2 regions of the Palleronia sp. LCG004 genome follow, and region 2 is predicted to be linked to the other one. Evidence: riboswitches for the same ligand, from Rfam matches in the RefSeq annotation. Region 2 holds a riboswitch; the other holds the start of a gene.

Region 1 (7,194 bases), on a different replicon from region 2:
CAGGACGCCGCGCAGGTCGATCTCGACGCCGCGATCCTCGAGACCTATCCCGAGATGATGGCATCGCTGAGGCGTTCGCGCGATGCGCTGCCCGAGGGTTGCTTTGCCGAGATCGCCTTCGAGGATCTGGTGGCCGATCCAGACGCGACGCTCGGACGGCTCTGGGCCGATCTGGACCTTCCGGGCGGGGCCGGTTCCGCGATCGGCTATTGCCGCGAGGTCGCGGGATACCGCACGCAGTCGAGCCCGCTTCCGCCCGCGCGTCGCGACGCGCTCCGCAGGCTCTGGCCCGCCGATTTCGCGGCCTACGGACGGCCTAGCGAAGCAGCAGGCGGATGATGCGCTCGATCGCCTTTCCGTAGGGCGGCCGCGACATCCCGATGGGCGCGAAACGCGACCGCACCATGATGCTGCGCGGACGGGTGAAGGCGCGGAACCCTTCCTCGCCGTGATAGGCCCCCATGCCCGATGCGCCCGCCCCGCCGAATGGCAGGGCATGGGCCGCCACATGCAGGACGCAATCGTCGATCATCGCGCCGCCTGACGGTACCTGCGCCACCATCCGCTCGCAGGCCCCGACATCCGGCCCGTAGACATAGAGCGCCAGCGGCACGTCGCGCGCGCGGACGAACCGCGCGGCATCGTCGGGCGTGCGATAGGCGACGATCGGCAGGATCGGCCCGAAGATCTCCTCACGCATCAGGTCGCTTTCGGGATCGGGGTCTAGCACGGCATAGGCCCCGAGGTGTGGAGCCTCCGGCATCCGGTCCATCAGCGGCACAGCCCGTCCACCACCGAGCAGGCCCTTGAGCCGCCTGCGGTCGGCGGGACGTGCGATCGCCGCGTAATCGCCGCCCGACGGGTCGGGATAAAGTGCCCGGCACGCGGATTTCAACGCGGCGAGGATCCCTTCCTCGCTTCCCTCGGGCACCAGCAGGTAATCGGGCGCGATGCAGGTCTGCCCGGCATTGAGCAGCTTTCCCGCCATGACGGAGCGCGCCACGCGGTCGGGATCGGCACCCGGCAGGACGATCGCCGGGGATTTGCCGCCAAGCTCCAGCGTCACGGGGGTGAGGGTTTCGGCCGCCGCCGCCATGACCCGCCGCCCAGTCGCCGTCGATCCGGTATAGAATATTCCGTCGAGCGGCATCCGCGTCAGGGCCTGCGCGACCTCCGCGCCGCCTTCGACGACGCGGGCGCGATCGCCGACGGCGGCATGGACGATCTTCGACAGAACTGCGCTGGTCCGCGGCGTGAATTCCGACGGTTTCAGCAACACGCGATTGCCCCCGGCCAACGCCGCGACCAGCGGAACGAGCGCGAGTTGAACGGGATAGTTCCACGGCGCGAGGATGCCGACGAGGCCGAGCGGCACCCGCTCGACCCGTGCGCGCGAGGGCCAGAATTCGGGGGAAAGCCGGACGCGTTCGGCCTTGGTCCATCGGCCAATCCTGGCCTTCGTCCAGCGGATGTTCTCGAGCACCATGGCGACCTCGGCCAGCATGGTCTCGGTCCGGGGCCGCCCGTTGAAATCCGCATCGATGGCGCGCGCGATCTCCTCGGCATGCGCGCGGGTCTCGCGCGCCAGCGCCGAGAGATGCGCGCGCCGTTCGGCCGGGGTCGCGGGGCCCGCCCGGCTCAGGCGGGCCTGGGCGGCGTGAAGGTCGTCGGAATCCGTATCGCTCATCTGCTCCGACATAGTGCGGAGCGGGCGGCGATCCCGTCCGTCAGCCAGCCAGCGCGATCGATGCGCCGCTGATCGCGGTGAGCAGGCCGAGGGCTCTCAGGACGCGCGTGTCGGTCGCCACGCGCGCAATTCCGACGCCGGCCGCGTGGAGCAGCGCGGTCGACAGCGCGAATCCCGCGCCGAAGGCCAGTGCCCCCGCCGCGCCGAGCTCGGCCCCGTGCGCGTGGCCGTGGAAGAGCCCGAACAGTGCCGTGAGCGCCACCGCCCCGCCGAGCGGCAGGCTGATGGCAAGGGCGAGGACGAGGCCGAGCGCCATCACCGAGACGAGGATCATCGGCTCGACGAACGGCAGCCCGACGCCCCCGACGGCCCCCGCATATCCGACGATCATTGCCCCGACGAAGGCGGCGGGCAGCGCCCAGACCGCCCGCTGGCCAAGCGCCACGGCCCAGAGGCCGACGGCCACCATCGCCAGGATATGGTCGAGCCCGAAGACCGGGTGCGACAGCCCGGCAAGCACCGATCCATGCGCTGCCGGGTCCAGATGGGCCATCGCGGGCGTCGCGGCGAGCGTCGTTAGGAGGGCGAGCGAAAGTCGGGTCATGTCGAGATCCTGATCGGTGCGTAAATCCTGTGATGACCTTGCCTCGCCTTCGATGACGGTGAAGGCCAGAGCGGGTGATCCGCGATGATAGGGTCAACAACGGAATGCCTGCAAGCAAGGCATCCGGAGATTGAAAGCGCCTAAAATGAAGGCGATATGCGAAACGGCGCGCTCCGGTCAGGGGCGCTGCCAGTCACGCCTCTCGTAGGCGCTCTGCCAGAAGGTCCATTCGTGGAGCGACGACCGCTCGAAGGCATGCCGCATCGCCATGCGCGTGGGCTCGTCCGCCGCATCGGCCAGCCGGTCGACGAGGACGAGCATCGCCGTGACCGCAGCCTCGAAATCCTCTCCGGCATAGGTGTCGATCCAGGCGCGATAGGGATGCTCGGGAGCGGCCTCTGCATGGATGGACTGGCCGACGCGAAGATAGATGCAGAAACACGGAAGAAGCGCCGTCACCGCGACCGGAAAGGGATCCGTGGCGGCCGACCGGATCAGGAAGCTGACGTAATGGTCGCAGGCGGGCGAGGGAGGTTTCGCGGCGAAACCTTCGGGCGTCACGCCGTAGAGCGCCATGTATTCGTCATGGAGCTGTCGCTCCACCGCGATGGCACCCGCCGCGGCACCCGAAAGCTGCGCGATGGTCGCGGGGTCTGGCGCGCGCGACCCGGTCAGGGCAAGCGCGCGGGCGAACCCTTCGAGATAATGCGCGTCCTCGATGATGTAGAAGCGGAAGGTCTCGGGCGGCAGGGTGCCCGACGCCATCTCGGTGTTGAAGGGCATGGTGCGGATCCGCTCCTGCAGATCGGCGGTTTCGTCCCAGAGGGTTTCGGTAAAGCTCATTGCGTGTCTCCGGCGACTGCGTGGAAATGGTGGACCGGGCCGTAACCGCCGCCGACCGACAGCTCGCCCGAGGCCGCGATGGCGCGCGCGACGTATTCCTTGGCGCGTCGGGCGGCGTCGGGCAGGGCATGCCCCTTGGCGATCTCGGTGGCGAGCGCGGAGGACAGCGTGCAACCCGTCCCGTGCGTGTTCGCGGTCGCGATGCGCGCGCCGGTCATCGTCATTTCGCCCTCGGGCGTGACCAGCAGGTCCGTCACCGCGTCGCCCGGCAGATGCCCTCCCTTCATCAGAACGGCACCACAGCCGAGCGCGAGGAGTGCGCGCCCCTGTTCGCGCATTCCCGCCGCGTCGCGCGCGGCCTCCCGCCCCAGGAGGTCGCCAGCCTCGGGCAGGTTCGGCGTGAGGATCGTCGCCATCGGCACCAGCAGCTCGGAGAGCGCCGCGACCGCCTCGGATGCAAGCAGCCGGTCGCCCCCCTTGGCGACCATCACCGGGTCGAGAACGACAGGCACCCCGAGCCCGTCAAGCGCGCGGGCGACGGCCTCGACGATCGCGGCATTGCCGAGCATGCCGATTTTTACCGCATCGATGCGGATATCCTCGCGGATGGCGGCGATCTGTGCGGCGACCATGTCGGCATCCGTCAGCGCGACCCGCGCCACGCCGCGCGTGTTCTGCGCGGTCAGCGCCGTGATCGCGGCCATCGCATAGCCACCGTTCGCCGCGATGGCCTTGATGTCGGCCTGGATGCCGGCACCGCCCGACGGGTCGGATCCCGCAATGGAAAGGATGTTGGGAATCATGTCGTGGTCCATTCGTCGATGAGGGCCTTTGCCGCGGCCTCGGGGTCGGCTGCGCGCGAGATGGCCGAGATCACGGCCGCCCCCGCGCAACCCGCCCGTCTGAGCGCGGCCATGTCACCGGGACCGACGCCGCCGATGGCGAAGCAGGGCAGGGGCGTCGCCGCCACGATCCGGGCGATGCCGTGAAGGCCGATGGGCGGGGCATGGTCCGGCTTCGAGGCGGTCGCGCGCATCGGGCCCACGCCCAGATAGCTCAGACCCTTTTCCGGCAGGGCCGCGATCTGGGCGTCCGTTTCGACCGAAAGGCCGAAGATCATGTCCGGGCCGATCCGGTCGCGGATCGCCATGGGGTCGCCGTCACCCTGTCCGGTATGGAGGCCCGCCGCCCCGACCTGCCGCGCGATCTCGACCCGGTCGTTGACGATCAGCGCGACACCGAAAGGCGTCAGCCGGTCGATCAGCGTCCGGGCGAGATCCGCGAAATCCGTATCGCCGAGCGTCTTGTGGCGAAGCTGCACCCATCCGGCACCGCCCCGCGCCGCGCGTTCGGCCTGTTCAGGGATCGAAAGCGGCGCACCCGGATCCGTGACGAAATAGAGCGGCGGTATCATGCCCGCTCGATCCGCGCGGCCGCGTCGAGACCGGGGCCGTCGATCGCGTGAAGCGCGTCGAGAAATGCCACCTGGAACGATCCCGGGCCCTTTGCCTCGCGCGCCGCGATCTCGCCCGCGTAACCGTAATGGGCGAGTGCCGCGACGCTGGCCTCGAACGCGTCGTCGGCCGGTGCAACGAAAGCCGCGATGAGGCCCGTCAGCGAACATCCCATGACCGTGACGCGCGGCATCATCGCATGGCCATTGCGGATCCGCGCGATCCGGCTTCCGTCCGTCGCGAAGTCCACCGGACCCGTCGCGATGACGACGGCACCGGTGCGGCGCGCGAGGTCGCGGGCCGCGTCCTCGGCATTCTCGACGGCATCGGCGGCATCGGCCCCGCGTCCCGCCGCTTCGGCCCCCGACAGCGCGAGGATCTCGGAGGCGTTGCCGCGCACGACCCTCGGCCCGAGCGCGAGGAGCCGCGCACCCGCCTCGCGCCGCATCGCGGTCGCGCCGACGGCCACGGGATCGAGAACCCAGGGCGTCCCCGCCTCGCGCGCGGCATCGGCGGCGATCGCCATGCACTCGATCCATTCGTCGTCGAGCGTGCCGATATTGATGCTGAGTGCAGAGGCGATGCGGGCGAATTCGGCGGCCTCGCCCCGCGCGTGGACCATCGCGGGCGACGCCCCCGCGGCCAGCAGCACGTTCGCCATGACGTTCATCGCGACGTAATTCGTGATATTCTGCACGAGCGGTGCGGCATCGCGCATCGCGCCCAGATGGTATGAGGGGGTATCCATGTCATCTCCCGCGTCTGGCGGCGGAAGATGCGCGGCGGTCCCCCGGATCGGGACCGCGTTCGCGTTGCAACTTCCTCCGCCGGCATGATCCGGATCAGGTTCCAAGGGTGCGTCTCAACCCGGCCCTGTCGGCCGGATGCCCCTGTCGCGGGATCGAGCGTTCCATGCCGGCGGGAAGGTGTCAACAGGGACGCGCGGGAACGCCCGGGGACTGGCATGCCGGCGCCCTTCGGGCTATTGCCGGGCGCGCATGCGCGGGGGAGATCCGCCAATCCGAAGGAGAAACCGCATGAAGGACGTCGTGAACCTTTCGAAGCTCGCTCTTCCCGAGCCTCTGAACCTGATCGGGGGGGAATGGGTTCCGGCCCGGTCGGGGGGCGAGATGGATGTCGTGTCGCCGATCGACGGGGAGGTCTTCGCGCGGATCGCCGACAGCGATGCGGCGGATGTGGATGCGGCGGTGCAGGCGGCGCGGGCGGCGTTCGAGGGGGGCGCGTGGTCGGAGCTGACGGCGGCCGAGCGGGGACGGCTGATGATCCGGCTGTCGGAGAGGATCCTCGAGCATGCCGAGGATCTCGCGCAGCTCGAGACGCGCGACAACGGCAAGCCCATCGCGCAGGCGCGCGCCGACATGAAGGTGACGGCGCGCTATTTCGAGTATTACGGCGGCGCGGCCGACAAGGTGCATGGCGAGGTCATCCCCTTCCAGAAGGGCTACAACGTCGAGGTGCATCGCGAGCCGCACGGCGTGACGGGCCACATCATCCCGTGGAACTATCCCGCGCAGATGTTCGGCCGCTCGGTCGCGCCGGCGATCGCGATGGGCAATGCCGCGGTTCTGAAGCCCGCGGAGGATGCGTGCCTGACCGCGCTCGCCATCGGGCGGATGGCGACCGATCTGGGCTTTCCGCCGGGGGCGATCAACATCGTGACGGGCCGGGGGGCGCGTGCGGGACAGGCGCTGGCCGATCATCCCGGCATCGACTTCATCTCGTTCACGGGGTCTCCGGAAGTGGGTCAGATGATCCAGCAGGCGGCGGCGCGGAACTTCATCGGCTGCACGCTGGAGCTCGGGGGCAAGTCGCCGCAGATCGTGTTCGAGGATGCCGATCTCGACGCGGCGCTGCCGGTGCTGGTCAACGCGGTGATCCAGAACGGCGGGCAGACCTGCTCGGCGGGCACGCGGGTGCTGGTCCAGCGGGGCATCTTCGACGCGGTGGGCGCGCGGCTCGCGGAGCGGTTCGGGGAGGTCGAGGCGGAGGCGTCGGACCATGACGGGGCGACGCTGGGGCCGCTGATCTCGGCGAAGCAGAAGAAGCGGGTCGAGACCTACATCGCCGAGGCCGACGCGCCGCTGATGGCGCGCGGGCGGATCGGGGAGGGCGCGCCCGACGGCGGGTTCTACGTGGCCCCGGCGGTCTTCGGGCCGTGCGATCCGAAGGCGCGGATCGCGCAGGAGGAAGTGTTCGGGCCGGTGGTCTGCATGATCCCGTTCGAGGACGAGGCGGAGGCCATCGCGATCGCGAACGGCACCGAATACGGCCTTGTCGCGGCGGTCTGGACGCGCGACGGCGGGCGTCAGCAGCGGGTCGCCAAGGCCATGCGCTGCGGCCAGGTCTTCATCAACGGCTACGGCGCGGGCGGCGGGGTCGAGCTGCCCTTCGGCGGCATCCGCAAGTCCGGACACGGCCGCGAGAAGGGCTTCGCAGCCCTCCTCGAATTCTCCACCATCAAGACAATCGTCAATAACCACGGGTGACTGGATGGCGGACCCTGCGTATGCGGGGTCCGGCAGAAGTGGTTCGTGCGTGCGGTCAGCGCACCCGGTCCGCGCGGGCGAGGATCTGGCGTGCCCGCG
Region 2 (7,194 bases):
AGAGCGCCGAGAGCGCCGCCTGCCAGAGCGTGAAGCGCAGCGCGGCCCAGTCCGACGGGCCGAGGCCGGCGCCGGGTTCGGCCGTCCAGGCCACGGCCGCGATGCTGCCGAGGATCAGCGTGAGGACGAGGCCGCCCGCGAGGGCCCCCGCGACCGTCGCGGGACGGATCACCGGCTCAGCGCGGCGAGCCAGGCCTCGAGCGCGGTGTCGCGGATCGCGGGCACCTCCCCGGGCGGGAATTGCAGCGCCGTGCCCGGCGAGACGAGATCGCCGAAGGCCTCCGGGAGGCCCTCCTCGGGGATGCGGGCGGGATACATCCAGTTGGTCGTGGGCAGCACCGATTGCGCGGCGTCGCCGGCGAGGAAGCGCAGGAAGTCGCGCGCAAGATCGGGCTGATCGCTGCCCGCGAGCATTCCCGCGACCTCGATCTGGAGGTAGTGGCCTTCGTCGAAGAGGGCCGCGCGCTTGCTGTCGTCGTCCTCGGCGATGGCGTGATAGGCGGGCGAGGTCGTGTAGCTCAGGACCATGTCGGCCTCGCCCTCGAGGAAGAGGCCGTAGGCCTCGGACCAGCCGGGCGTCACCGTGACGATGTTGTCGGCAAGCCCTTCCCATATGGCGGGGGCCTCGTCGCCATAGGCGGCACTGACCCAGAGGAGGAGGCCCAGCCCCGGCGTGGAGGAGCGCGGGTCCTGGATCAGGATCGAGGCATCGCCCTCGGCGAGGTCGCGGAAGCTTGTCGGGGGGTCGAAATCGGCCTCGTGGACGAAGGCGAAATAGCCCCAATCGTAGGGCAGGAAGGTGGGATCGTTCCATTCGACCGGCAGATCCCATGCGATGTCGTCAATCCCGTGGGGCGCGAAGAGCCCGGTTTCCCCGGCCGCCGCCATCAGGTTGGTATCGAGCCCCACGACCACGTCGGCATCGCTGCGCGCACCTTCGAGCCGCAGACGCGCGAGAAGCGCGGCCCCGTCACCCGGTGCGGTGAAGTTCAGCTCGCAGCCACATTCCGCCTCGAACGCCTCCGCGATGGCGGGGCCTGGGCCCCAGTCGCTGACGAAGCTGTCGTAGGTATAGACGTCGAGGACGGGGCGATCCTGCGCGAGCGCGGGACATCCGAGAAGTCCGATGCCGAGGACGAAGAGCGGTTTCATCGCGTATCCTTTCCATCCCGGACGGAGAAGTGGCGCAACGAAGACCGACCTTCCCTCCGCCGGTTCTAACCGGTTCAGGTTCAACGGGTTCGCGATTTCGCGCATCTCAGCCCATGCGGGCACCCCGAGGTAGCCCGGACGCTAGGCCGCTTCGCCCCGTGCCGCAAGGCGAAACCGCTTGAGCGGCGGCGGGCGGGCCGCTAACACCCGGGCCATGAGCCTCAATACCTACGGACATCTCTTCCGCGTCACGACCTGGGGTGAAAGCCACGGCCCGGCTCTCGGCGCGACGGTCGACGGCTGCCCTCCGGGCATCGAGATCTCGGAGGAGGCGATCCAGGTCTGGATGGACCGCCGCAAGCCCGGCACGTCGCGCTATACCACGCAGCGGCGCGAGGCGGATGCGGTCAGGATCCTGTCGGGCACCTACGAGGGGCGCACGACCGGCACGCCCATCCAGCTGATGATCGAGAATACCGATCAGCGGTCCAAGGATTACGGCGAGATCGCCGAAAAATTCCGCCCCGGACATGCCGATATCGCCTATTGGCAGAAATACGGCATCCGCGATCCGCGCGGCGGCGGCAGGTCGTCGGCGCGCGAGACGGCGGCGCGGGTCGCCGCGGGCGGCGTCGCGCGCGCGGTGCTGGCGGAACTCGCGCCCGGGCTCGCCATCACCGGCTACATGGTGCAGATGGGCGCGCGGCATATCGACCGCGCCCGGTTCGACGCGGACGAGATCGGGCGCAACCCGTTCTGGGTGCCCGACGCGGAAGCCGCCGTCGAATGGGGTGAGTATCTCGACGAGATCCGCAAGGACGGCCAGTCCGTCGGCGCGATGATCGAGCTTTCGATCAGCGGCGCACCGGCAGGGCTGGGCGCGCCGATCTATGCCAAGCTCGACACCGAGCTTGCCGCCGCGATGATGAGCATCAACGCCGTCAAGGGCGTCGAGATCGGCGAGGGGCTGGCGGCAGCCGGCCTCACGGGCGGCGACAATGCCGACGAGATCTTCATGGGACCGGACGGCCCGGAATACGGATCGAACCATGCGGGCGGCATCCTGGGCGGGATCTCGACCGGGCAGGACATCGTGCTGCGCTTTGCGGTCAAGCCGACCTCGTCGATCCTGCAGACGCGGCGCACGATCACCAAGTCGGGCGAGCCCACTGAGATCGTCACCAAGGGCCGCCACGACCCTTGCGTCGGGATCCGCGCCGTTCCCGTGGCCGAGGCGATGGCGGCGGCGGTGATGCTCGACCATCTGCTGCTGCACCGCGCGCAGGTGGGGCCGGGCCCGCGCGGGCGGATCGGCTGAGCGTCAGCTTCCGTCCGAGCGCAGCGTATCGAGAAGCCTCAGCGAGGCATAGCCGTCGGGGATCGCGCCCGAGGCCCGCTGGTAGTTGCGGATCGCCCCGATGGTGAGCGGCCCGATCATCCCGTCGGCCCCCCTGGTATTGTAGCCCGCCTCGGTCAGTCGGCGCTGAAGCTCAACCCGTTCGGCGAAGGCCAGCGCCCGGTCGTCGCGCGGCCAGTCGGCATCGATGGGGTCCCCGCCCGCGAGGCGGTCGGCCAGGTGGCCCACTCCGATGACATAGGCCTCCGCGGCGTTGTACCGCTCGATCACTTCGAAGTTGCGGAAGATCATGAACGCGGCACCGGACGCCCCGGCCGGCAGCAGGATCGACGCCTCGCCGAAATCCTCGACGGCCGCGCCGTCGATCCCGGTCACGCCTGCCGCGGCCCAGTCGGAGGGCATCCGCTTGATCTGGCGGCTGGCCTGGGAATAGTCGAAGCCCTCGGGCAGACGGATCTCGACACCCCATGGCTGGCCGGTCACCCAGCCGAAATTCGCGAGATATGCGGCGGTGGAGGCGAGCGCGTCCGTCGGATCGTCGCTCCAGATGTCGCGCCGGCCGTCGCCGGTAAAATCGACCGCATAGGCGATGTAGGAGGTCGGGATGAACTGCGTGTGTCCCATCGCGCCCGCCCAGCTTCCGGTCATCTGCCGCGGTGCCACGTCGCCCGATTGCACGATCTTGAGCGCGCCGACGAGCTGCGCCTCGAAGAAGGCACCGCGCCGCCCGTCATGTGCGAGCGTGGCGAGCGCGGAGACGATGTCGATGTCGCCCCGCCGCGTGCCATAGGCCGATTCGAGCCCCCAGACCGCCGTCACGACCTCCTTCTCGACGCCGTAGCGTGCCTCGATCGCGTCGAGGATGCGGCCGTGTTCGCGCAGCGCCGCGCGCCCGTTCTCGACCCGGGCATCGGAAGCCGCGCGGTCGAGATATTGCCAGATCGTCGAGGTGAATTCCGATTGATTGCGGTCGCGCGCGATCACCTCGGGCAGATAAGCCGCATCCTCGAACGCGGCATCGAAGACCTGCGAGGACACGCCCTGAGTGAGTGCGCGGCCCCGGAACCGCGAGACCCACTCCGCGAAGGCACGCGCCTCGGCCGTGCTGGGCGTGGCGGGGATCTCGGCCGGTGCGGGATCGGGCCGCGCCGCTGGTCGGAGGCTCGGCGTTACGGTGGGCGGCGTGGCGGAAACCCTCGGGGCCGGGGCCTCGGACGCGGATTGCGCCAGGGCCACGCCCGGAAGCGCCACGGCCAGGAGAACGCCGCGAAAAAAGATCGACATGGAGCACCTCCTTCGTCCCTGCTCGTCGCGCGCGGCATGCCCGCGCCCGCAGCGGTTGTGTTCCCGAGCCTAACAGAGCCGTCCCGGCGCGCGAACCGCAATCCCCGCCTCCGTCGCTGACATTTCCGCGTGCGGGGCGGTCAGGCCGCGCGGCGGAGGAAGGCCGGCTGGTCGGGCCCGTCGGACAGCTCGGGCATATGGACGTAGCCGCCAGCGTCGAAGCCCGTGATCGCGTCGGGATCGGTCAGGCGGTTCTCGCAGACGAAGCGCGCCATGGCACCGCGCGCGCGCTTGGCATGGAAGCTGACCACGCGCGGCCCCTTGGGTCCGTCCTCGAGGAAGCGCGGCGTGATCACGCGCAGGCCCAGCGCCTTGCGATCGACCGCGCCGAAATATTCCTGGCTCGCGCAATTGACGAGCGTATCGGTCCCGATCGCCGCCGCCTGAGCGTCGAGTGCCCGGGCGATCCGGTCGCCCCAGAAGGCATAGAGGTTCCCGCCGCGCCCGGATCTGAGCCTGGAGCCCATCTCGAGCCTGTAGGCCTGGATCGAATCGAGCGGCCCGAGCAACCCGTAGAGGCCCGACAGGATCCGCAGCCGATCCTCGGCGAAAGCTATGGCGTGCGGCTCCATCGTGCGCGCCTCGAGCCCCTGATAGGTGTCGCCCGCGAAGACCAGCGCGGCGGGGCGGCTGTTGTCGGCATCGGACGCCTCGTCCATCGCGTGGAACCGGTCGCGGTTCAGCCGCGCCAGATCGTCGCTGAGCCCCATCAGCGCCTTCAGATCGTCAACCGACAATTCCCGCGCATGTCCGGCGAGGATGTTGGCCTCCTCCTGGAAGGCGGGCTGCCGCACCTCGTCGTGCGGCACGTCCCAGTCGAGCTTCTTCGCGGGCGACAGGACGATCAGCATGGGCGGTTCCTATGAGTTGATGAGCGGGGGATCATACCTGCGCGCGCCGGACCCTCAACCCTCGTCGACGGCGTCGAGGAAGGCACGGCCGAACCGGTCGAGCTTGGGCGCGCTGAGGCCTGGCGCGCGTGCCAGCGCCTCGATCGAGTCGGGCCTGCGCTCGGCGATCCAGCTCAGCGTGTTCGACGCGCAGCTGAGCGGCTTGTCGGTGCCGTCCACGCCGCGCGCGAGGCGCTGCTGCGCCTCCATCAGCCGGTCGTAGAGCGCGCCCTGCGGTCGGCCCGCGAGCTTGCGGCGCGCGGGATGCATCTCCTCGGCCTCGCCCGTCACAACCTTGAGGAAGGTCGCGCCGAACCGGTCGAGCTTCACCGCGCCCACGCCCGAGATCCGCGCCATCTCGTCGAGGCTCCGGGGGCGGCGCTCGGCCATCTCGATCAGCGTGCGGTCGGCAAAGATCACATAGGCGGGAACGCCCTGCGCCTCGGCCAGCGCGCGCCGCTGCGCCTTCAGCGCGGACAGAAGCGGCGCGTCCTCCTCGGCGACCAGCGCGCGCGGCACCGGCCCCTCGCGGCGCGCGATCGCGTCGCGGCGCAACTCGATCCCCGCCTCGCCGCGCAGGATCGGCCGCGCGGCATGCGTCATCCTGAGCGCGCCGTGCCGTTCGGCATCGGGCCGGACCAGGTCGCGGCCCATCATCTGGCGGAACACGGCCTGCCAGTGCCGCTTGTCGTGCGCACGACCGACGCCGAAGGTCGGCAGGTCGTCATGCCCGCGCTCGCGCACCTTGTCGGTCGGATTGCCCGTCAGGATGTCGATGAGATGGCCCGTGCCGAACCGCTCGTCGGTCCTGAGGATCGCCGAGAGCGCCATGCGCACGGCCTCGGTCGCATCGAAGGTCTCGGGCGGACGATCGCAGAGATCGCAATTTCCGCAGGGCTCGGCCGCCTCGCCGAAATAGCCCAGCAGCTGCACCCGCCGGCATCCGAGCGCCTCGGCCAGCCCCAGAAGCGCGTTGAGCCGTCCGTGATCGGCGCTCTTGCGCTCGGGCGGGGCGAGACCCTCGTCGATCTGGGTGCGGCGCAGACGGATGTCGTCGGGACCGTAGAGCGTGAGCGTATCGGCGGGCGCGCCGTCGCGGCCCGCGCGGCCGATCTCCTGGTAATAGCCCTCGATCGACTTCGGCAGGTCGGCATGTGCGACCCAGCGGATGTCGGGCTTGTCGACGCCCATCCCGAAGGCCACGGTCGCGCAGACGACGAGGCCGTCCTCGCGCGCGAAACGTTCCTCCACGGCGCGCCTGGCGTCGGATTCCATCCCGCCGTGATAGGCGCAGGCGGCATGTCCCGCCTGGCCGAGCGCCTGCGCGAGCCCTTCGGTCTTGGCGCGCGTGCCGCAATAGACGATGCCGGGCTGACCGCGCCGCGCAGCCGCGAAATCGAGGATCTGCCGGCGCGGCCCGTCCTTGGCGGCGAAGGCCAGATGGATGTTCGGCCGGTCGAAGCCGCGCAGGAACTGGCGCGGCGTCGCGTCCTGCCCGAAGAGCCGCTCGACGATCTCGGCGCGGGTTTCCTCGTCGGCGGTCGCCGTGAAGGCCGCAAGCGGCACGCCCAGCGCGCGGCGCAGCTCGCCGATCCTGAGATAGTCCGGCCGGAAATCGTGGCCCCACTGGCTGACGCAATGCGCCTCGTCCACGGCGATGCGGGCGATGCCCGACTGCCGCAGAACCCGTTCCATCCCGCCCGAGGCGAGCCGCTCGGGTGCCATGTAGAGAAGCCTGAGGCTGCCATCCTCGAGCCCGCGCCAGACCGCGTCGCTCTCCTCGTCGGTATTGCCGGAGGTGAGCGCGCCCGCCGCCACGCCCGATGCCCTCAGCGCGCGCACCTGGTCGCGCATCAGCGCGATGAGCGGCGAGATGACGAGCGTCGTCCCCGTCCCCTCGAGCGCCGGAAGCTGGTAGCAGAGCGACTTGCCGCCGCCCGTCGGCATGATGGCGAGCACGTCCTCGCCGCCGGCCACCGCCTCGACGATCTCGCGCTGGCCGGGGCGGAAATCGGCGAAGCCGAAGACCCGCGTCAGGATCTCGTCGAGTCCGCTCACGACCTGCGCCCTGGATGCCTCACGCGTGCCCCGCCCCTCTTTGCTTTCTCAAATACGCATGTCCCGGCAGTCGGTCCGGGTGCGCCGCCTCAGTAGAAGGCGGCGGCGTTGTTCATCAGGATGATCCGGATCGCGTAGACCCCGATCAGCGCGATGAGCGGCGCGAGGTCGAGCCCGCCCATCGGCGGCAGGATCCGCCGGATCGGCCCGTAGAGCGGCTCTAGCAGCCGCGTGAGACCGTCCCAGATCTGCGCGACGAGGGGCTGGCGGAGGTTCAGCACCTGAAAGTTGATGAGCCACGACATCACGATATGCGCGATCATGATGAACCACACGACGTCGAGAATCAGCAGCAGGATCTGGAGAAGCGATGTCATGAGGGCCCCTTATTTT

Evidence for each region. Region 2 has a riboswitch for thiamine pyrophosphate ahead of thiB (thiamine ABC transporter substrate binding subunit). Riboswitches for the same ligand answer to the same signal wherever they lie in the genome.
Region 1: it holds a riboswitch for thiamine pyrophosphate, as region 2 does, so the genes downstream of both, thiM (hydroxyethylthiazole kinase) here and thiB (thiamine ABC transporter substrate binding subunit) in region 2, are expected to answer to the same signal.

What each region holds. Positions count from the first base shown of each region.
Region 1 is NZ_CP136760.1:310,143-317,336, reverse strand. It holds gene RVY76_RS15955 (sulfotransferase) at 1-339, shown strand, start outside; gene RVY76_RS15950 (aldehyde dehydrogenase family protein) at 317-1,687, opposite strand; gene RVY76_RS15945 (HupE/UreJ family protein) at 1,728-2,291, opposite strand; gene tenA (thiaminase II) at 2,469-3,134, opposite strand; gene thiD (bifunctional hydroxymethylpyrimidine kinase/phosphomethylpyrimidine kinase) at 3,131-3,937, opposite strand; gene thiE (thiamine phosphate synthase) at 3,934-4,548, opposite strand; gene thiM (hydroxyethylthiazole kinase) at 4,545-5,336, opposite strand; TPP riboswitch at 5,391-5,490, opposite strand; gene RVY76_RS15920 (aldehyde dehydrogenase family protein) at 5,626-7,095, shown strand; gene RVY76_RS15915 (CoA ester lyase) at 7,151-7,194, opposite strand, start outside.
Region 2 is NZ_CP136759.1:2,874,313-2,881,506, reverse strand. It holds gene RVY76_RS14090 (thiamine/thiamine pyrophosphate ABC transporter permease ThiP) at 1-193, opposite strand, end outside; gene thiB (thiamine ABC transporter substrate binding subunit) at 169-1,152, opposite strand; TPP riboswitch at 1,187-1,289, opposite strand; gene aroC (chorismate synthase) at 1,367-2,470, shown strand; gene RVY76_RS14075 (lytic murein transglycosylase) at 2,474-3,793, opposite strand; gene yaaA (peroxide stress protein YaaA) at 3,934-4,704, opposite strand; gene recQ (DNA helicase RecQ) at 4,759-6,801, opposite strand; gene RVY76_RS14060 (YggT family protein) at 6,891-7,178, opposite strand.